One region of the Cronobacter sp. 153480017-3 genome, then DNA from elsewhere that is predicted to be linked to it. Evidence: predicted binding sites of a transcription regulator. Region 1 holds the regulator's gene; each other region holds the start of a gene.

The links. The regulator Fur, encoded in region 1, represses iron uptake genes when iron is present. The targets are predictions, from matches to a motif close to ATAATAATGAGAACNACTATCAA.
Region 2: a site for Fur is predicted at 3,400-3,422, ahead of zupT (zinc transporter ZupT). Genes of this name have one in related genera too.
Region 3: a site for Fur is predicted at 3,284-3,306, ahead of feoA (ferrous iron transporter A). Genes of this name have one in related genera too.
Region 4: a site for Fur is predicted at 3,166-3,188, ahead of ACUW6V_RS14645 (Nramp family divalent metal transporter). Genes of this name have one in related genera too.

The regions. Positions count from the first base shown of each region.
Region 1 is NZ_JBSEYN010000002.1:150,104-155,632, reverse strand. Features, by position in the region: gene seqA (replication initiation negative regulator SeqA) at 1-45, opposite strand, end outside; gene ybfF (esterase) at 229-996, shown strand; gene ybfE (LexA regulated protein) at 1,125-1,406, shown strand; gene fldA (flavodoxin FldA) at 1,568-2,098, shown strand; gene fur (ferric iron uptake transcriptional regulator) at 2,389-2,841, shown strand; gene ACUW6V_RS05190 (helix-turn-helix domain-containing protein) at 3,164-3,775, shown strand; gene ACUW6V_RS05185 (beta-N-acetylhexosaminidase) at 3,828-5,529, opposite strand, start outside.
Region 2 is NZ_JBSEYN010000003.1:297,655-303,183, reverse strand. Features, by position in the region: gene hldE (bifunctional D-glycero-beta-D-manno-heptose-7-phosphate kinase/D-glycero-beta-D-manno-heptose 1-phosphate adenylyltransferase HldE) at 1-1,061, shown strand, start outside; gene ubiK (ubiquinone biosynthesis accessory factor UbiK) at 1,112-1,477, opposite strand; FMN riboswitch at 1,601-1,784, shown strand; gene ribB (3,4-dihydroxy-2-butanone-4-phosphate synthase) at 1,892-2,545, shown strand; gene zupT (zinc transporter ZupT) at 2,610-3,386, opposite strand; gene ygiD (4,5-DOPA-extradiol-dioxygenase) at 3,578-4,369, shown strand; gene ACUW6V_RS09240 (glutathionylspermidine synthase family protein) at 4,397-5,529, opposite strand, start outside.
Region 3 is NZ_JBSEYN010000004.1:91,714-97,242, reverse strand. Features, by position in the region: gene ACUW6V_RS11250 (YdgH/BhsA/McbA-like domain containing protein) at 65-334, shown strand; gene feoC ([Fe-S]-dependent transcriptional repressor FeoC) at 380-616, opposite strand; gene feoB (Fe(2+) transporter permease subunit FeoB) at 616-2,931, opposite strand; gene feoA (ferrous iron transporter A) at 2,958-3,182, opposite strand; gene ACUW6V_RS11230 (Tex family protein) at 3,912-5,529, opposite strand, start outside.
Region 4 is NZ_JBSEYN010000006.1:144,840-150,368, reverse strand. Features, by position in the region: gene ACUW6V_RS14655 (sensor domain-containing phosphodiesterase) at 1-1,647, shown strand, start outside; gene ACUW6V_RS14650 (NupC/NupG family nucleoside CNT transporter) at 1,688-2,872, opposite strand; gene ACUW6V_RS14645 (Nramp family divalent metal transporter) at 3,229-4,467, shown strand; gene ACUW6V_RS14640 (DUF2502 domain-containing protein) at 4,532-4,888, opposite strand; gene mgrA (L-glyceraldehyde 3-phosphate reductase) at 5,024-5,529, opposite strand, start outside.

The DNA of each region.
Region 1 (5,529 bases):
GGCAATGTAGCGATACAGCTCGTCATCAACTTCAATCGTTTTCATCTTAATCCAGTGCGATATCTTTTCTGAATACAAGTCGTTGGGAGTATAAAGTTAAAACCCAACAGCGGATAGCGTCAAACCAGGAAGGCCGCAAAAGTCGGAATTAACTGGAACCTTGCAGCCGGGCGGCAGAATGGTCAACATGATAACCTAACCTGTCAGTCGCCAAAAAAGAACTTTGCCATGAAATTAAATACCCGCACGCAATCTGCGCAACAACCGACTCAAAATACACCGATTGTGTTAATTCACGGGCTGTTTGGCAGCCTGGATAACCTAGGCGTGCTGGCTCGCGATCTGGTGGCCGATCATGACGTTGTGCAGGTTGATTTGCGAAACCACGGGCTTTCCGGGCGCAGCGAGACGATGGATTATCCGGCGATGGCGCAGGATATTCTCGAAACGCTGGATGCGCTGGGGCTGAATAAGGTGATTCTTATCGGTCATTCAATGGGCGGCAAAGCGGCAATGGCGGTGACCGCCCTCGCGCCGGCGCGCATTGAAAAGCTGGTGGCGATTGATATCGCGCCGGTGGATTATCAGGTGCGCCGTCACGATGAAATATTCAATGCGGTGAACGCGGTGAGCGACGCGGGCGTTACCTCACGCCAGCAGGCGGCGGAGATTATGCGCCAGCATATCCGCGAGGAAGGCGTGGTGCAGTTTCTGCTGAAATCGTTTATCGATGGCGAGTGGCGCTTTAATGTGCCGGTGCTGTGGAATCAGTATTCGCATATCGTCGGCTGGGAAACGGTGCCTGCCTGGCACGGCCCGGCGCTGTTCATTCGCGGCGGCGCGTCGCCTTATGTGGAAGAAGCGCACCGCGAAGCGCTGCTCTCACAGTTCCCCAAAGCCCGCGCGCATGTGATTGCGGGTGCAGGCCACTGGGTGCATGCCGAAAAACCGCAGGCGGTGCTGCGCGCGATTCGTCGTTTTCTGGAAACTGATTAAAAACAGACCGACCGGCGCCGTCGCGCGCTGGATGCGTTGGCGCGCTTCGCTCCCTGATGTATGATGGCGCGCTGAAATACCGCCGGGCTCCGCCACGGCAGCCTGTTTCCCCTGTCTATACTCATACCATGGCAAAAGAACAAACGGACCGCACAACGCTCGATCTCTTCGCGGATGAACGCCGTCCGGGCAGACCGAAAACCAATCCGCTGTCGCGCGACGAACAGCTGCGCATCAATAAGCGCAACCAGCTTAAGCGTGACAAAGTTCGCGGGCTTAAGCGCGTGGAGCTGAAGCTGAACGCCGACGCGGTAGACGCGCTGAACCATCTCGCGCAGGCGCGCAATATTAGCCGCAGCGAGCTGATAGAAGCGATGCTGCTTGCGCAGCTGAAAGCCTTGCAGGAGTAAGGTCTGGTCTGAATTTTACCCAAAAGGACCGGGCAATGTAGCAGAGAGTGCACCCGGCGCCTGATAGCGTTTCCGCACCTTCTTCTGTTCTGCTATGATTGCCCTATCTGTGGGCGTTATGCCAGCACCATCACATTTAGATTCAAGAGGTTATTCTTCTTATGGCAATCGTAGGCATCTTTTTCGGCAGCGACACCGGCAATACCGAAAATATCGCAAAAATTATCCAGAAACAGCTCGGGACTGACGTTGCTGAAGTGCATGACATTGCTAAAAGCAGCAAAGAGGATCTGGAAGCATTCGATATTCTTCTGCTTGGCATCCCGACCTGGTACTACGGCGAAGCGCAGTGCGACTGGGACGATTTCTTCCCGACGCTCGAAGAAATTGACTTTAACGGCAAGCTGGTGGCGCTTTTCGGCTGCGGCGACCAGGAAGATTACGCAGAATATTTCTGCGACGCGCTGGGCACCATTCGCGACATCATCGAGCCGCGCGGTGCGACCATTGTTGGCCACTGGCCGACCGAAGGTTACCACTTTGAAGCTTCTAAAGGCCTCGCTGATGACGACCACTTCGTTGGTCTCGCGATTGACGAAGACCGCCAGCCGGAACTGACCGCGGAACGCGTTGAAAAATGGGTCAAACAGGTGTCCGAAGAGCTGCATCTGCAGGAAATCATCAACGCCTGATGATAAGCGGCGCGGGCACCGTTCCGCGCCGTTTGATAGATAAAAGCAATGAAAATAATTGCTACAAATTTTTAACTTTCCCTCACTACGCTGTACAATGGCTTTCTTAATTATCAGGCTCTCCACGTGAAAAACGCTGGCTGGCCCACGATTTTTAAGCCCTTTTTTGCCGGACGCTTGCGGTTTTCATTTAGGCATGTCAGTTCTATAATGAGACGCATTCATCTTCGGCGTATCCGATGTATCGCTCCCTTCCGGAGCGAGTCGTTAAGCAACAGGACAGATTCCGCATGACTGACAACAATACCGCATTAAAGAAGGCCGGCCTGAAAGTCACGCTTCCTCGATTAAAAATCCTCGAAGTGCTGCAGGAACCGGTCAATCATCATGTCAGTGCGGAAGACCTCTATAAGCGTCTGATTGACATGGGTGAAGAGATTGGCCTTGCCACGGTCTATCGCGTACTTAACCAGTTCGACGATGCCGGCATCGTCACTCGTCACAACTTTGAAGGCGGTAAATCCGTTTTCGAGCTGACGCAACAGCATCATCACGATCACCTGATTTGCCTCGATTGCGGCAAAGTGATCGAATTCAGTGATGATTCTATTGAAGCGCGTCAGCGTGAAATCGCCACGCGCCACGGCATCCGCCTGACCAACCACAGCCTCTATCTGTACGGTCACTGCGCCGATGGCGACTGCCGCGAAAATGAACACGCCCACGAGGCTGGCGGGAAATAACGCTCGCTATACTGCATTATCCCAGGCCGACATTTGTCGGCCTTTTTATTGCCTGAAACCCCTTTAACAAAAATATAGATGTATTTTTTTAGATAAAATTTGAAAACTAGAGTGTTTTAATACAGCGCACAATGCTTAATTAAACCACATATATTTTTTTAAATCGAAATTCAGAAAAGATAAATATCTTTATCACTCAATCGGTTAGAGATGAGATTATCCCTGTTTTTCCTTTTCTGTTCTCTGCCCCTTATTGCAGCCATAAAAAAGCATCCATTAAGATACAGCAACGATTTAATTTTATTTTATTAAGGTAACCAACATGGTCTTACCCCCTAAACCGCTTGCTGAGATTTACCGTATTGCGGATATTTTTAATAGCTACGGCAACTGGTCTCGTGCAGAGAAAAATACGCTGATCCCGCTTCGGGACGGGGAGATCTGCATCATTCGTGGCGGTCAGTTCTCTCTGATGCGCCAGAGTGACAGGCTGTTGCTGGAAAAAAGCAGCGCACCCTCTGTGCTGGGACTGGCGAGGAATTTAGGCAAAACTCAATTCGCCAAATTACAGGCTGATTCCGAATGCCATTACCAGTTAATTCCTTTTGATTATTTCATTCAGGAAATTGAGAAAAATCACTGCCAGTTACATCTGCTTATTTTGTCCTCATGGTTTATTAATATGCTTTGCTATCGCGAAGAAATTATGATGGGACGAAACAGCTACAGCATGATTAAAGCGAATATCGATTGTCTCGCGACAATGGATGAGTTCATGCGTAACCGGATTAACGTGGCCGACTATATCGTTAAAAAAACCAATCTTTCCCGCAGCATGGTGATGAAAACCCTTTCTCAGTTGCGCGGTGCGAAAAATATTGAGATAAGCAAAGGCAAACTGGTTGCGGTTCACCATCTGCCTGAATCGCTGTAGAGAGAGCGCCCGCTCATAAGAAAGCCAGCCCGGAGGCTGGCTTTTTATTGCGTTAGGGCTGTACGTTATCCACGCGGCTGTAACGTTTACCGTCGCTGCTCACGCTTCGTACCTGTACGGCACCCGTCACGCGTGGCGGCTTCGCATCATCGTAGCGCTGCCAGTGCGCGCCGCCATCAGTCGAGTATTCCATGCCGACACCTGGCAGACTGACGTTCATCTGCAACACGCCGTCGTGAATGCGCGCGCCCGGCACCGGCAGGCGGAATTGCACGCCCGCTTTTTCAAGCTTCGGCAGCTCACGGCTGCCCGCCAGGTTCGCAAAGCGCGTCCAGTCATCATGCAGCGCTTTTACATCCACCTGATGGGTTTCGCCGCCTTTATATTCGCGACCAGCCTGATAATCCTGCTCCCAGGCCGCGCGATGCCAGGCGCGTTCAGCTACAGCCAACAGACGCGGGTACATCATGTACTCCATTTGCTTATCGGTACGCACCACTTCGCTCCAGAGCTGCGCCGAGAGACCATACGCGCCTGGCCAGGGTTTGTCCGACTTAGCGCTGAACGCGTTGCCATCGCGATCGACCGATGTCTCGGCGTTTTGCGGGAGGTTATCCGGCGCGAAGCTGAAAATCTTACGTTCGTCGCTAAAGCGAGTGCCCCAGTAGTAGCCGCTCTCCGCCGGATTCACTTCGTTCGGGAAATCGAGGTAGACGTAATCGGGGTTAGAAACCACCACGCGGAAACCTTTATTCGCCCAGTCGTTCGCTGTATCAAAGCCTCCCCAGTAGAGCGTATCCCAGAAGTTGACGTTGACGTGCGAGGTGGCGAAAGCGCTCGCGTCTTTCGCGTCCTTAAGCCCGTCCTGCCACGCCTGCATGGTGTCGATGCCATGCGCTTTGACCAGTTTGCTCACTTCCACGCCAAAATAGCTGGAGAGGTGCTCGACATCAGCGACGACACCGTCCTGCACCATTTTCTGACACACCGGCGAGCGCGCCCAGGGCTTATCCTGACGGCTCTGATCGATAATCCCCTTCCCGGCTTCCGGTTTCGCTTTATCGGTATAACCCGCGCCGAGGTAGATATTTTTTGCCTCATCGCCGCCAAAATGCCAGGTGGTGAGCGGCTGTCCGGCCTCTTTGTGCATCTGCTGGATCTCGCCAATCACTTTATCGACAAAGCGGCGCGAGGAGTCGAGGCACGGATTGAGATAGCCGGTGCGGTTGTAGTACTGCACGCCAGTGGTAATGGACGTATCTTTCGGGTCGAGCAGGCGATACTGGTTCGCCTCTTCGGTTTTACCCGCTTTCTGCAGCCTGTCGTAGCGCGCTTCCATCGCAATCACCGCCGCGCGGGCATGTGCGGGCATGTCGACTTCCGGGATCACTTCTATCTGGCGGGCGGCGGCATATTTCACAATCTCGATATAATCCGCGCGGGTGAAGTAGCCGCTGCCGTTGTTGTTCGTATCTGGCCCGGAGCCGAGCTGCGGCAGCAGGCAGGTTTTTTCGCTGAGATCGTGACAGCGCTTCGCCCCTACATCGGTCAGTTCCGGCAAGCCCGGTATTTCAATACGCCAGCCTTCGTCATCGCTCAAATGAAAGTGGAATTTATTGAGCTTATAGGCCGCCATCTGGTCAAGCAGGCGCAGCACAACGGCTTTAGTGTGGAAGTTGCGTCCCACATCAAGTTGAATGCCGCGATAATCAAAACGCGGCGCGTCCTGCGCATCGAGCGTGGCGATTTGCTTC
Region 2 (5,529 bases), on a different contig from region 1:
AAGGTTTCGATGGCGTGGATCCCGAGCCGCTGCACGAGCGCATTAACCAGGCTCTGGGGCAGATCGGCGCGCTGGTGCTTTCTGACTACGCCAAAGGCGCGCTCGCAAGCGTTCAGCAGATGATCCAGCTGGCGCGTAAAGCCGGCGTTCCGGTGCTTATCGATCCGAAAGGCACCGATTTTGAGCGCTATCGCGGCGCGACATTGCTGACGCCGAACCTGTCTGAGTTTGAAGCAGTGGCAGGCAAGTGCAAAACCGAGCAGGACATTGTCGAGCGCGGCATGAAAATCATCGCCGATTTCGATCTCAGCGCGCTGCTGGTGACCCGCTCAGAGCAGGGTATGACGCTGCTGCAACCGGGCAAAGCGCCGTTCCACCTGCCGACGCAGGCGCAGGAAGTCTATGACGTGACCGGCGCGGGCGACACCGTGATTGGCGTGCTGGCGGCGACGCTGGCCTCCGGCAATTCGCTGGAAGAAGCCTGCTTCTTCGCCAACGCGGCGGCGGGTGTGGTGGTCGGCAAACTCGGTACGTCAACCGTGTCGCCGGTCGAGCTGGAAAACGCGGTGCGCGGACGCGCGGAGACGGGCTTTGGCGTGATGAGCGAGGCGGCGCTGAAAGAAGCCGTACTGGCGGCGCGCAAGCGCGGCGAGAAAGTGGTGATGACCAACGGCGTGTTCGACATCCTCCACGCAGGCCACGTCTCGTATCTGGCGAATGCCCGCAAGCTTGGCGATCGCCTGATCGTGGCGGTCAACAGCGACGCCTCCACCCGACGCCTGAAAGGCGATACGCGCCCGGTAAACCCGCAGGAGCAGCGTATGATCGTGCTGGCCGCGCTGGAAGCGGTAGACTGGGTGGTGCCGTTTGAAGAAGACACGCCGCAGCGGCTGATTAGTGAAATCCTGCCGGATCTGCTGGTTAAAGGTGGCGACTACAAACCTGAAGATATCGCGGGCAGCAAAGAGGTGTGGGCGAATGGCGGGGACGTCATGGTGCTGAACTTCGAAGATGGCTGCTCGACCACCAATATCATCAAGAAGATCCAGAAGAACAGCTAACGCACGTTGCACGAACGCCCCTTGCCTGGCAGGGGGCGTTGTCGTTTCTGTCAGTCCTGTTTGTCGAGGCTATCGACCGGCGGGATGGCAGGCGGCGGCGTCACGGCGGTCACGGGCGCGCTGGCGCTGCCTGCGGTCGTGGTTGCTGAGGTGTCAGCCGGCGCGGAGGCCGCAGCACCACGCGATTCCAGCGCGGTCAGACGCTGCTCCAGCGCTGTCAGTTTCTCGCGAGTGCGCAGCAGTACCTGCGTCTGCACGTCAAACTCCTCACGACTCACCAGATCCAGGCGAGACAGCTGAGCCTGCAGTACCTGGCGGATTTTCTTCTCAACATCTTCCCCGATCTCACGGATCCCTTTTGGCATCGATTCATGGACCTGACGGGCGATCTGTTCAATTTTCTTCGGGTCAATCATAGCGGTTTCCCTGATCTGGTATGGTCTGAAGAGTAATTGTAATCGCTGATCGGAAGGGTATAAACCGGAAATGTTTGAATCTCATGCATTGCCGACGATTATCAATGGCGTTATAGTTATCCCGCTTATTCTCAGGGCGGGGTGAAATTCCCCACCGGCGGTAAATCAGGCTTGTTCTGCTCCAGCGCGAAAGCGAAGACGCAAGATAAACTGAAAGCCCGCGAGCGCTTCAGGTTGTTTCTGAAGGTCAGCAGATCCGGTGTAATTCCGGGGCCGACGGTTAAAGTCCGGATGGGAGAGGGTAACGATCTGCCTGGGCTTGCGCCCACTCACGTTATTTTGCTTGCCGCTTGCCGGCACTCCTAAGACCGCCCTGATTCTGGTAATCCATATAATTAATGAGGTTTCTTTACCATGAATCAGACGCTTCTTTCTGCTTTTGGCACCGCTTTTGAACGCGTGGAAAACGCGATCGCCGCACTGCGCGAAGGGCGCGGTGTGATGGTGCTTGATGACGAGAACCGTGAAAACGAAGGCGACATGATTTTCGCCGCCGAAACCATGACCGTTGAACAGATGGCGCTGACCATCCGTCACGGCAGCGGCATCGTCTGCCTGTGCCTGACCGAAGAACGCCGTAAACAGCTTGACCTGCCGATGATGGTGGAAAACAACACCAGCGCGTTCGGCACCGGTTTTACCGTCACCATCGAAGCGGCACACGGCGTGACCACTGGCGTTTCCGCCGCCGACCGCATCACGACCATTCGCGCGGCGATTGCCGACGACGCGAAACCGTCCGATCTGCACCGTCCTGGCCACGTTTTCCCGCTGCGCGCGCAGCCGGGCGGCGTACTGACCCGCGGCGGCCACACCGAAGCGACTATCGATTTAGTCTCGCTGGCGGGCTTTAAACCGGCAGGCGTGCTGTGCGAACTGACTAACGACGACGGCACCATGGCGCGCGCGCCGGAGTGCATCGCGTTTGCCCGCGAACACAATATGCCGGTCGTAACCATTGAAGATTTAGTGAGCTATCGCCAGGCGCAGGAGCGCAAAGCGAGCTGACAAAAAGCCCGGCGAGCGCCGGGCCTGAATGCTTCTGAAAGCCCGGTCAGACCGGGCTTTTTTATTAGCCGCTAAGGCCGCTCGTTTGCAGCAGCGTCAGGCTTAATCCCATCACTGACATGCCGCACAGCACGCCGTAGCTCGGGTTGTTATGCGGATCGATCTCTTTGGCAAGCGGCATCAGCTCATCCACCGACAGCGCCACCATGATCCCGGCGACTGCCGCCATAATCGCCGCCATGACCACCGGCGACACCATTGTGCCGAGAATAAGCCACGCCAGCACGCCGCCCAGAATTTCGGCCATCCCGGAGAGCCCCGCCCAGATAACCGCTTTACGGCGCGAGCCGGTGGCCGCGTAAACCGGGCCCGCCACCGCCAGTCCTTCCGGGATGTTGTGTAAGGCGACGGCGAGCGCAATTCCGAAGCCCAGCTCCAGGTTGGTGCTGGCCGTCACATAGGTGGCGATACCTTCCGGGAAGTTATGCAGGCTGATGCCAAGCGTCAGCAAAAGCGCGGTGCGGCGCAGATTGCGTGACGCATGGGCCGGCGGCGAGTCGATAAGATCCTGCGGGTGCGCGTGCGGCAATATACGATCGAGCGCGAAATAGCCGAGCAGGCCGACGATAAACATGCCATACCCCAGCACCGGTGACATGCCGTCTTCGCCGAGCGCGGCGGGCAACATTTCCATTAGCGAAATCAGCAGCATAATGCCTGCGGCAAAGCCCAGCGAGAAGGCCAGCAGCCGGTTGGAGGGCTTCTGCCCCAGCACACCGAGCAGCGCGCCGATAAACGTGGCGCCACCCGCCAGTAAGGTCAGGATCAGAGGCACTGACATCGAACACTCCTTTTTGATAATAATTATCATTAATTTATCGGGCGGAACGGAAAAGTCGAGGCCCGTCCGTGGCTTTTACAGATTACTTACATTCAAATTTTCTGACGGTCTTCATCACGGTTATCTCCGTTCTTTCTGTGTGCGATAAGCGTAAGGTAGCGTTATTGATTTTACCGTTTCAGGATATAAAAATGACTGCTTCCACTCGCATGCCCGCACTGTTTCTGGGCCACGGCAGCCCGATGAACGTGCTGGAAGATAACCGTTATACCCGCGCCTGGCGCACGCTTGGCGAAACGCTGCCGCGTCCGAAAGCCATTGTGATGGTCTCGGCACACTGGTTTACGCGCGGCACCGGCGTCACCGCGATGGAGCAGCCGCAAACCATTCACGATTTCGGCGGTTTCCCGCAGGCGCTGTACGATACACACTACCCTGCGCCCGGCTCGCCCACGCTGGCACAGCGCGTGGTCGATCTCCTGGCGCCGCTGCCAGTCACGCTTGATAAAGAAGCCTGGGGCTTTGACCACGGTGCCTGGGGCGTACTGATAAAAATGTATCCGCAGGCCGATATTCCGCTGGTGCAACTGAGTATAGACAGCACCAAACCCCCGGTCTGGCACTATCAGATGGGCCAGCGCCTTGCGGCATTACGTGACGAAGGCGTTATGCTGGTGGCGAGCGGCAATGTCGTTCATAACCTGCGTACCGCGCGCTGGCATGGCGAAGGCGAACCGTATGCGTGGGCGGAGTCGTTCAATAACTTTGTTAAAGATAATCTGACGTGGCGCGGCGAGGCGGCGGCACACCCGCTGGTCAACTATCTGGCGCACCCCGGCGGCAGCCTGTCGAACCCGACGGCAGAGCACTTCCTGCCGCTGCTGTACACGCTCGGCGCGTGGGACGGCAGCGAAAACATCAGCATCCCGGTCGATGGGCTGGAAATGGCGTCGTTGAGTATGTTATCGGTGCAGGTGGGTTAACCATGGCGCCCTGGGGCGCCATTTCGGTTATTCCACAAACAGGTGCGGATAGAAGCGGGAGAGATCCTGGGTTATCAGCGCTCTGTCTTCACGAATGCCGATCCCGGCTGGCTGATCGTTGATAAGCCAGCTGCCGATAAGCGTGTAGCTGTCACCGAATTTCGGCAGCGGATGGAACTGCTGCACGATGGTGCCTTCTTCGCCATACGGGCCTTCCACCTGCGCGATAGTCTGGCCGTTTTCAACGATCGACACGTTAGCGCCTTCGCGGGAGAAAATGGGCTTCACCACATATTTTTCCATCGGCGGCGGGTTATCTTCGCTGAAGTACGCCGGCAGCAGGTTAGGGTGATTTGGGTAGAGTTCCCACAGCAGCGGCAGCAGCGCTTTGTTGGAGATAATGCTCTTCCACGCCGGCTCCAGCCAGCGCACGCCCGCGTCCTCAAGCTTGGTGGAGAAGGTTTCGCGCAGCATGTACTCCCACGGATAGAGCTTAAACAGGTTACTGATGACCTGATCCTGGAGATCGGTAAACTGCCCCTTTTCGCCAAGGCCGATATCTTCGATAAACAGAAAATCGTTCTCGATCCCGGCTTCGCTGGCGCAATCCTGTAAATACTGCACCGTGCCGCGATCTTCCACCGTATCGCGACAGCAGGCGAGATGCAGACGGTTAAAGCCGTACTGCGCTTTCAGCTCGCCGAAACGCTCGATGATCTTCTCCTGGAGGCTATTGAACTGATCGCTGCCCTGCGGGAGATTCCCGGCGCGCAGCTGATCTTCGAGCCAGATCCACTGAAAGAATGCCGCTTCATATAAAGAGGTCGGCGTATCGGCGTTATTTTCGAGAAGTTTTGGCTCGCCGCGTCCGTCCCAGGCGAGATCGAGACGCGAATAGAGCGACGGCTGGCCGCTGCGCCAGGACTGACGTACAAACTCCCACGTGTGCTTCGGAATGCGGAATTTGGTCATCAGCGCGTCGCTCGCGACCACTTTCTCCACCACCTGTAAGCACATCTGGTGCAGCTCGGCCGTCACCTCTTCGAGCTTTTCGACCTGCGCCAGCGTCAGGCGGTAGTACGCGTCTTCGCACCAGTATGGCTCGCCGTACATGGTGTGAAAGTTAAAACCGTACTCCGTGGCCTTATCGCGCCAGTCCG
Region 3 (5,529 bases), on a different contig from region 1:
GATGTCATTGTTATCGGGCGTTTTTATCCCGCCCTTCACATCATCTGAGCAGGGAGTCATTCATATGAAATTACGCACCGGTATGCTGTTGTCTGTGGTTGTGGGGTCGCTCTCTTTTGGCGCGATGGCGGCGGAAGAGCTGCAAAAAGATAAAGTCAAAGAGATGAATCTCACCAAAATCGGCACTATCGTCTCTGACAAAGGCACCGCGCCGATGGATGCGAAAGCCGAACTGGTTAAGAAAGCCGATGAAATGGGTGGCAAATATTATGTCATCACCAGCGGCGAGAAAACCGGCAAAGACATTCACGCCACGGCGGACGTGTATAAATAACGCGTTTATCAATAAAAAGGGCGGGCATCAGGCCCGCCCTGTCTGTTAGCGCAATTGCCACACCTCTTTACGGCACGCCTTGCCTTCCGGGCAGTGGCGACAGCTACCGCTCAGGCAGCCCGACAGCCACTCCTCCTGACGTTCCGCTTTTCCCATCGCTTCCAGGCGACTGAGCATCGCGTTGACCAGCGGCAGCGGCGTCGCGAGCTGTTCGCTGATACGCTGCGCGTCCATTCTTCCCGAGAGCGCCAGCAGATCGCGCACTTCGATTAGCGTTGCCATCAGTGGCACTCTCCGGCGGTGGTTTCGCAGCAGCGCGCCTCGCGGCGTGGCGCCAGCAGGCTGACATCGACCCGGCTACGCGCCCGGCGCAGCGCGGTCAGCAGCGCGATGTTAAACAACACCACCGCCAGCATCGCCGTCAGGCTAAAGAGCGGATGCGCCTGGAAAGTCGCGCCCTGGTAGAACAGGGTCGCCAGCGAATACGCGATATTCAGCCCCCAGAGAATCGAAAAGCCCATCCAGCCGCGGCTCGATTCACGAGCGATAGCGCCCATCACCGAAATGCAGGGGATATAGAGCAGCACGAAGATCAGATAACTATAAGCGGCGGCTTCGCTACCAAATTTCGCACTCATCACGCCCATCGCGCCCGTTGCCATTTCGCCGTCGCCTTTGCTTGCCTCAATCGGGTTCGCCAGCACGCTCAGGCTAAAGGTATCTTTCAGGCTCTGCCAGGTTTCCGCCAGCGCGGCGGTCAGTTCGTCCTTCAGACTGAAACTGGCCGCGTCAAATGGCGCTTCATGAATATTCTCGGCGGTATAAAGCGTGTTCAGCGTGCCGACGACCACTTCTTTCGCCATCGCGCCAGTGAATAACCCAACGGTGGCCTGCCAGTTATCTTCATGAACGCCGATCGGCGTTAAAAGCGGCGTCAGTACACGGCTGACGGAAGCCAGCGCGGAGTCGTTAATGTTGTCCACGGCCTTGCCACTGAACGAAAAGCTATTCAGCGCGCCAATGAACACACTGACAATGACGATGACTTTCCCCGCGCGCAGTACAAAGCCTTTCAGACGCTGCCAGGTTTGCAGCAGCAGGCTTTTCAGGTGCGGCACGTGGTATACAGGCAGCTCCATCACGAACGGCGTGGCTTCGCCTCGCATGATCGTATATTTCAGCATCAGGCCGGTCAGGATGGCCATCACAATGCCGAGCAGATAGAGCGAGAAGACCACCAGCGCGCCCTGCTGACCAAAAAAGGCAGCGGCAAACACGGCGAAAATCGCCAGACGCGCGCCGCAGGACATAAACGGCGCCATCATAATCGTCATCAGCCGTTCGCGCGGCGCATCCAGCGTACGGGCACCCATTACCGACGGCACGTTGCAGCCAAAGCCGACGATCAGCGGAACGAACGATTTACCCGGCAGGCCCAGCGCCTGCATCAGGCGATCCATCACAAACGCCGCGCGGGCCATATAACCCGAATCTTCAAGAAATGACAGAAACAGGTACATCATGCCTATCTGCGGCACAAGCGGCAGCACGGTATTTATACCGCCACCAATCCCCTGGGCCAGGAACAGCGTCAGCCAGGCGGGAAAATGCAACGTATAGCCGACCCATTGCAGCCCGTGAATGAACACGGCTACAGAACCCGCGTCGAAAATTGGCTGCAACGCGCCGCCGATGTTAATGGCGAGCAGAAACATCAGATACATCACGCCAAGAAAAATGGGCAGGCCCAGAAAGCGGTTGAGAATGATGTTATCCAGCGCGGCCGTGAGGCGGTGCGGTTCGGCGGTAAGGCTGTTGCTGACCGCATCGCAAATCGTCGAAATGCTCTGGTAGCGGGCGTCAACGATGTGCAGCGCCGGGTCGTTCAGCTCGCTTTCAAGCTGTGCCTGGATTTGCGGAAGCCGTGCCGCGGCATCGCCCGCGATGCCGCGGCTGTAAATATCGCCTTCAAGCATTTGCAGGGCGAGCCAGCGGCGCTGCTGGAGGGTGAGTTCGTGAGGCATCGCCGCCGCCAGCGTTTCGGCCGCGTCAACGAGCGGGGCGGGGTAATGCACACGCTCGATAGTCTCGTTGCGCGTGTGGCGATCAATCGTGAGCTTCAGGCTGTCTATCCCGCGTGCGCGGGTGGAGACCAGCGGCACCACCGGGCAGCCGAGGCGTTTCGCCAGCGCGTCGATATCAATGCGAATATTTTGCTTTTCAGCGATATCGAGCATGTTGAGCGCGACCACGCACGGGATGCCGAGCTCCAGCAGTTGCAGCGTCAGGTAGAGGTTGCGCTCAAGGTTGGAGGCGTCCACCACGTTTATCAGCATGTCCGCCTCGCCGCTAAGGATGTAGTGGCAGGCGATCTGTTCATCGAGCGAGGTTTGTGAGGAGATGGTGGTCAGAGAGTAGGTGCCAGGCAAGTCGACCAGCGTTACCTGATGATCGGTCGTCGCGAAGCTGCCTTCCTTGCGTTCGACCGTCACGCCGGCCCAGTTGCCCACGCGCTGCCGCGCACCGGTGAGCTGGTTAAATAGCGTGGTTTTGCCGGAATTGGGATTGCCGATTAAGCCGATGGTTAATTTTTTCATTTGCGTTAACTCAACACAGAAATAGTTCAGCGGGCTGCTTCAACCTGCAAAAGCGCCAGATCTTTTTTTCGCAGTACCAGGCTTACGCGTCGGGTTTCGATATGAATCGGGTCACCCAGCGGAGCCACGCGTTTTACCTCAAATGATGAGCCCGGCAGCATGCCGAGTGACAATAGTTTCTGGCGATAGGCCGGGCTGATTTCCCGGGCGAAACCCGTAATTTTCCAGCTGCTATTAGGTGTGAATTGCATAGGACCTGCTTATTCCGAATGCGCTCAGCGGCGGTGAACAGTGGCGATACAACGGCCGGGAGCCGATTATTGCGCGGGAAGGCGTTGTTTATCTGCTTAAGATGGTAATGAGAATGGTTTTTATCTTCAATAGAATATTGCAGCGCGGCGAGACTTTCTGAAGTTTATTTGTTCTGGCGCAAAAAATGCGGCATGGGGTATTTGCAATAAAAGTTTTCAATTTATTTATGCTTTATTTTTCATTTAATTAAATTTAAACGTACATACAATTTATTCCTCTGCGCGTTCGGCAGGTTATTTATTAGTGCCTGTTGTTATTAAAATGAAAAATGTAACCGCGCACATGTTGGCGTTTATTTCCGGATGTGAGGCTTTTTAAGGCGGCGAGGTGTTTTACCTGTCGAAGAAAGGCGGGTGCGCTGCGCTTACCCACCCTACAAATACGCAAACTGCCCTTTATGAATTGGCGGGTGCGCTGCGCTTACCCACCCTACAAATACGCAAACTGCCTTTTATGATGTGGTGGGTGCGCTGCGCTTACCCACCCTACAAATACGCAAACTGCCCGTTATGATGTGGCGGGTGCGCTGCGCTGCGTTTACCCACCCTACGGAACCAAAAAGCCTGCCGAAACGTAGGGCGGGTAAGCGCAGCGCACCCGCCAATGGCACCCTCCAAAAATAATAAAAAAGGCCAGTTTCCCGACCTTTCTTGTTCCATAACTGCGGATTACCGCTTTTTACCGAACGCGGCGGCGAGCGCGTCGCTCATCGCGCTGTTGCCGCCTGCGTTGCTGTCGCGCGCCGGTTTACGGTTATTCTGGGCCGGACGCTTTTGCGTCTCGCGGTTATTACCGCCGCCGCGCCGCGCGTTGCCTTCGCCGGGTTGCTCGTCAAGACGCATGGTTAGCGCGATACGCTTACGCGGCAAATCGACTTCCAGCACTTTCACCTTTACGATATCGCCCGCTTTCACCACGGTGTGCGGATCCTCGACGAATTTGTCGGAGAGCGACGAGATATGCACCAGACCATCCTGATGCACGCCGATATCCACAAACGCGCCGAAATTGGTCACGTTGGTCACCGCGCCTTCCAGCACCATGCCTGGCTGCAGATCGTTCATCGTCTCCACGCCTTCGGCGAACTGAGCGGTTTTAAATTCCGGACGCGGGTCGCGGCCGGGTTTTTCCAGTTCTTTGATAATGTCGGTCACGGTCGGCACGCCGAAACGCTCGTCGGTAAAATCTACCGCCTTCACGTTACGCAACGCGCTGCTGTTGCCCATCAGATCGCGCAGCGACTGCTCCGTCGCCGCCAGAATGCGCTCCACCACCGGATAGGCTTCCGGGTGAACCGTTGAGGCGTCGAGTGGGTTATCGCCGTGGTTAATACGCAGGAAGCCCGCGCACTGCTCAAATGCTTTCGGCCCCAGACGGCTGACTTTCAGCAACTGCTGGCGGTTGCGGAACTGACCGTTCTCATCGCGCCAGGCCACAATATTCTGCGCCATCATGCGCGTCAGGCCCGCCACGCGGGTCAGCAGCGGCACCGACGCGGTGTTGAGATCGACGCCCACAGCGTTCACGCAGTCTTCCACTACCGCATCGAGTTTGCGCGCCAACTGGCTCTGGCTAACGTCATGCTGATACTGGCCCACGCCGATAGATTTCGGGTCGATTTTCACCAGTTCTGCCAGCGGATCCTGCAGACGACGCGCGATAGAGACCGCGCCGCGCAGCGATACATCGAGATCCGGGAACTCCTGCGCCGCCAGCTCAGAGGCGGAATACACCGACGCACCCGCTTCGCTGACAATCACTTTCTGCGCCGTCACTTTCGGGAACTGCTTCTGCACGTCGAGGAAGAAACGCTCGGTTTCGCGCGAGGCGGTGCCGTTGCCGATAGCGACCAGCTCCACATTGTGCTTCTCGCACAGCGCGGCGATGACGACCGCCGCTTTTGCCGCCTGGCCGGTGTGCGGATAGACGGTATCGGTCGCGACCAGTTTGCCGGTGGCGTCAACCACCGCCACTTTAACGCCGGTACGCAGGCCCGGATCGAGGCCCATTGTGGCGCGCAGCCCTGCAGGCGCGGCCATCAGCAGGTCATGCAGGTTACGGGCGAACACGTTAATCGCCTCGTCTTCGGCGCGCTCGCGCAGCGTGCTCATCAGCTCGGTTTCCAGATGCATCAGCACTTTGATGCGCCAGGTCCAGCTCACCACGCCTTTACGCCAGCTGTCGGCCGGGGCGTTATTCAGGCGCAGCCCTAAATGATCGGTAATAATCTGTTCGCAGTAGCTTTCGCGCGGCGGCTCGTCGAATTGCGGGTCAGCGTTCAGCGAA
Region 4 (5,529 bases), on a different contig from region 1:
CCCGTTCGTATGGCGTTAAGCCCGGCTTTTGCGCGGGCTTTCTGGCATCGTTGCGTTATTCCGCTGCTGGCACCTGAAAAGAAAGTGCTGGCCGCAGGGTGGTTTGCGGGCGTCTTCATTCTGCTGATACTCTTCCTGCTGCCCTTTAAACTTTTTTTAATTTCGATCTATACCCTTCCGGTCATCTTTGTTTTATTTACCGCTGGGATTTTCCTTATTGGTCCGGTGTTAATTACGCTGTTGTGGTCTTTTTCATTGTTATTATTACTGGGCAGCAGCAGCAACTTTTTACCGGCTGAAAAAAACGGCTTTTTACTGGCGTTTATGCTGTCTGGCTTTATTGCATTTACGGTTTCAATGCGTTTCATGACGGTCATTTTTAACAAGAGTGAATGGATGAAACGGCAGTACCGTATGCTCGCCTTGACCGACCCGCTTACCCGCCTGCCGAACCTGCGTGCGCTGGAGCGGCACCTGCAAGGCATCTCCGGGGGCGCGCTCTGCTGCCTGCGCGTCGCTAATCTTGAGTTTCTGAGCCGTCACTATGGCCTCATGATGCGCATTCAGTGCAAAAAAGAGGTCACGACGCTGCTGCTGCCCTGGCTTAACACCGGTGAGAAAGTCTTTCAGTTGCCCGACAGCGACCTGCTCATTTATCTGGCAGGCCCCGAGCCGCAGAGCCGGTTGCGCCACCTGGTGGATTTGCTGAACAGCAAACGCATCCAGTGGAATGGCGCACAGCTTGAACTCGACTATAGCGCCGCCTGGGCACCCGTGCCTCGGGCACAGACACCGGAAGAGCTCTACCGCACCATTGGGCAACTCAGTTATCTGGCAGAGGTTGCTGGCCCCGGCGATCCGGTCGTGGCGCTGGAGAGTCGCAGTCAGGGGCTTTCCGGGCAAACCAGCGAGCCGGTGCTTATGCTGCAGAAAGTCAAACAGGCGCTTTCAGAAGGGGGCGTTACGCTGTTTGCACAACCGATACAAAACGCACAAGGAGAGGGGTATGCCGAGATCCTGGCGCGCCTTGAGTGCGATGGCGAACTCATCATGCCCGCCAAATTTATTCCTCTTATCACCCGATTTAATCTCAGCGCGCGTTTCGATATGCAGGTGCTTGAGAAACTCCTTATTTACCTGCATACCCACCCGCAAACGCGCCCTGGCGCGCGCTTCTCCGTTAACCTGATGCCCTTAACGCTGGAACAGCAGGGCATCGCTCAACAGGCTATCGCACTGTTTGAGCGCTACCGGGTGCCCATCAGCGCGGTGATCCTGGAGGTAACAGAAGAGCAGGCACTCTCCGGCTCGGAAAACACCGTTCAAAATATTTCGCTGTTGCAGGCGCGAGGGTTTTGCATCGCCATTGATGATTTTGGGACCGGTTACGCTAACTTCGAGCGGCTTAAAAATTTACAGGCTGACATTATTAAAATCGACGGCTGTTTTATACGTAACGTGGTGAGCAATACCTTTGACGCGCTGGTGGTGAAATCGATTTGCGATCTGGCTAAGGCGCGTTCGCTGACTGTCGTGGCAGAGTTTGTGGAAACGCCTGCGCAGCGCGATCTGCTCTTCGCGCTCGGCGTGGAATATATTCAGGGCTATCTGCCGGGGCGGCCAGAACGGCTTGAGTGCGAGGCATAAAAAAACCGGGGCTTGCCCCGGTTTTTAAGTATCGTTTTGATTACAGCACGAGTGCGGCGATGGACGCAGAGAGCACGCTCACAAGCGTAGAGCCGTACACCAGCTTCAGGCCAAAGCGGGAAACCACATTGCCTTGTTCTTCGTTCAGGCCTTTGATAGCGCCAGCGATGATGCCGATAGAGGAGAAGTTAGCGAACGACACCAGGAATACCGACAGAATGCCTTCCGCGCGCGGAGAAATTGTGCCTGCCAGTTTCTGCAAATCCATCATCGCGACGAATTCATTGGAGACCAGTTTAGTCGCCATAATACTGCCGACCTGCAGCGCTTCGTTAGCCGGCACGCCCATCACCCAGGCAACCGGGTAGAAGATGTAGCCCAGAATACCCTGGAAGGAGATGCCCAGCACTGCGGCGAACAGCGCGTTCAGACCAGAAATCAGCGCGATAAAGCCAATCAGCATCGCGGCTACGATAATCGCCACTTTGAAACCTGCCAGAATGTACTCGCCCAGCATTTCGAAGAAGCTCTGCCCTTCATGCAGGTTAGACATCTGCAAATCTTCTTCATTCTCAACGCGGTACGGGTTGATGATGGAGAGGACGATAAAGGTACTGAACATATTCAGGATCAGCGCCGCCACCACGTACTGCGGTTTCAGCATGGTCATGTACGCGCCGACGATAGACATGGACACCGTGGACATCGCAGTTGCGGCCATGGTGTACATACGGTTGCGTGACATTTTGCCGAGAATATCCTTATAGGCGATAAAGTTTTCTGATTGTCCCAGAATCAGCGAGCTTACCGCGTTAAAGGATTCCAGTTTACCCATACCGTTCACTTTAGAGAGAACCGTACCGATAGCCCGGATAACAATCGGCAGTACGCGAATGTGTTGCAGAATACCGATTAACGCAGAGATAAAAACGATAGGGCAAAGCACTTTCAGGAAGAAGAATGCCAGACCTTCATCGTTCATTTTGCCGAAGACAAAGTTTGTCCCTTCATTAGCAAAGCCGAGCAGTTTTTCAAACATATCGGCAAAGCCTTTAACAAAGCCCAGGCCAATATTTGAATTAAGGAAGAACCAGGCCAGCAGCACTTCAATCACCAGCAGCAGGCCAATATAAGGCAGACGAATTTTTTTGCGGTCATGACTGACCAGCAAAGCAAGCAGCGCTACAACGGCGAGCGCCAAAACGAAATGAAGAACGCGGGACATATTTGCTCCAAATATGAGGCAGGTTTAATTTCCGTGCACATTCTATGCAACAACCATTTAGAAAACGAGATCTGCAACACACTATAGTTACGTCATGTGACCAAACGCTAAAAGAGTGATCAAACATACAAAAATGTTATGTTGCGTAAAGCAGTGAAAGGTTATCTTTTGCTGCTACACTTTTAACATACGTGGGCGCACGGCAAAGAATTTTCCGCGTATTCCTCGATCTTAACCCACCTTTCATTGATTTCAGCTATCAGAGCCATTAAGGATTGTCCGGTTTAATGAACTTGATAATCATTCTCATTTTGGTAGCATGAAACATAGCAAAGGCTATATTTCAGAGGCAGAGCATGAACCACACTCGCGTTGAGCAAAATCGTGGCCGTACAGCGCGGAAGTTAAGGCTGGCGCTGATGGGGCCAGCTTTCATCGCTGCCATTGGCTATATCGATCCGGGTAACTTTGCGACCAATATTCAGGCAGGCGCGAGCTTTGGCTATCAGCTGTTGTGGGTCGTCGTCTGGGCGAACCTGATGGCGATGCTGATTCAGGTACTCTCGGCCAAGCTTGGCATCGCGACGGGCAAAAATCTCGCCGAGCAAATTCGCGATCACTATCCGCGCCCGGTTGTCTGGTTTTACTGGGTGCAGGCGGAGATCATCGCGATGGCGACCGATCTCGCGGAATTTATTGGCGCGGCGATAGGCTTTAAACTCATTCTTGGCGTATCGCTTCTGCAGGGCGCGGTACTGACGGGTATCGCCACGTTTCTGATCCTGATGCTGCAAAAGCGCGGGCAAAAGCCGCTTGAGAAAGTCATCGGCGGGCTGCTGCTGTTTGTGGCGGCGGCCTATATCGTCGAGCTCTTCTTCTCACAGCCGAAACTGGCGGAGCTCGGCAAAGGGATGCTGATCCCAAGCCTGCCGACGTCCGAAGCGGTGTTCCTGGCCGCAGGCGTGCTGGGGGCGACCATCATGCCGCACGTTATCTATCTGCACTCGTCGCTCACGCAAAACCTGCATGACGGCTCGCGCAAAGAGCGCTACTCGGCGACCAAATGGGACGTGGCGATCGCCATGACCATCGCCGGTTTTGTGAATCTGGCGATGATGGCGACCGCGGCGGCGGCGTTTCACTTTAGCGGCCACACCAAAGTGGCGGAGCTTGATCAGGCGTATCTGACGCTCGAACCGCTACTGAGCCACGCGGCGGCGACCATTTTTGGGTTAAGTCTGGTAGCGGCGGGTCTCTCTTCCACAGTGGTGGGCACGCTGGCAGGCCAGGTAGTGATGCAGGGGTTTGTACGCTTCAGTATTCCGCTCTGGGTGCGTCGCGCGGTCACCATGGCGCCGTCGTTTATCGTTATTCTGATGGGGCTTGATCCGACGCGTATTCTGGTGATGAGCCAGGTGCTGCTGAGCTTTGGTATCGCGCTGGCGCTGGTGCCGCTGCTGTTCTTTACCAGCAATAAAGCGCTGATGGGCGAGCTGGTCAACACGCCGTGGGTGAAACGTACCGGGTGGGCGATTGTCGTGCTGGTGGTGGCGCTGAATATCTGGCTGCTGGTGGGCACGGCGCTTGGGTTATAGCGACGTAAAAGACGTAAAAAAGGCAGGCGCTAAGCCTGCCTTTTTTGTGATGTAGCGTGTGAAATCAGTGGTGATGCCCATGTCCGCGGCCATGTTTACCCCAGCCGCGACGGTCGTCGCGATCGTTCCAGCCTTCACGATAGCCGCGTTCATACGCCCGGCGGTCATCCCAGCCGCGATGTTTATCCCATCCGCGGTGCAGGCCATTGTCATGACGCCACCAGCGGTCGCCGCGCCACTCATAATGGTTACGCCAGTAGTCGCGGTCGCGCCAGCGGCCGCCGTCCCAGTAGTTACCGTAATTGTCGCGATCGCCAATTTGTAATTTGATGGATGGCAACAGGGTGATTTCACCAGCGCTGGCGATAAGCGGCGCGGTGCCCGCCAGTAACGCTGCTGCAAGAATCAGTGACCTGAACATACTTATCTCCTTCACGATCGGGGCCGTAGTGGCCTGTTGCAGTAATATTACGGACCTGTAAATCCCTGCAGCATCGCTCCGACTCTGAAAACAGGTATGACCGCACTTTTTGCTAAAGCAGCGTTACCTGATGCACTATGCGATTATCGCCTCGATCGCCTGCCGCTCTTCGGCGGAAAAGCCCCGGTTTGCCAGCATTCCCACCGCATCGTCTATCTGGCTGGTCTTGCTGGCGCCAATCAACACTGACGTCACTTTCTCATCGCGCAGCACCCAGGCGAGCGCCATCTGTGACAGTTTCTGCCCGCGCCGTAGGGCGAGATCGTTCAGCTTGCGCACTTTATCGAGTTTCTCAGGCGTGATCTGATCCGGGTTCAGGAAACGGCTGCCGCTGGCGGCGCGCGAATCTGCCGGAATGCCGTTCAGGTAACGGTCCGTCAGTTGCCCGCCAGCCAGCGGCGAGAAGGCGATACTGCCGACGCCTTTTTCCTGCAAGAGATCCAACAGGCCATCCTCTACCCAGCGCTCAAACATCGAATATTTGGGTTGATGGATAATGCACGGCGTGCCGAGCTGCGCCAGCAGATCGATAGCCTCGCGCGCGCGGTCCGCCGGGTAGTTAGAGATGCCGACATACAGCG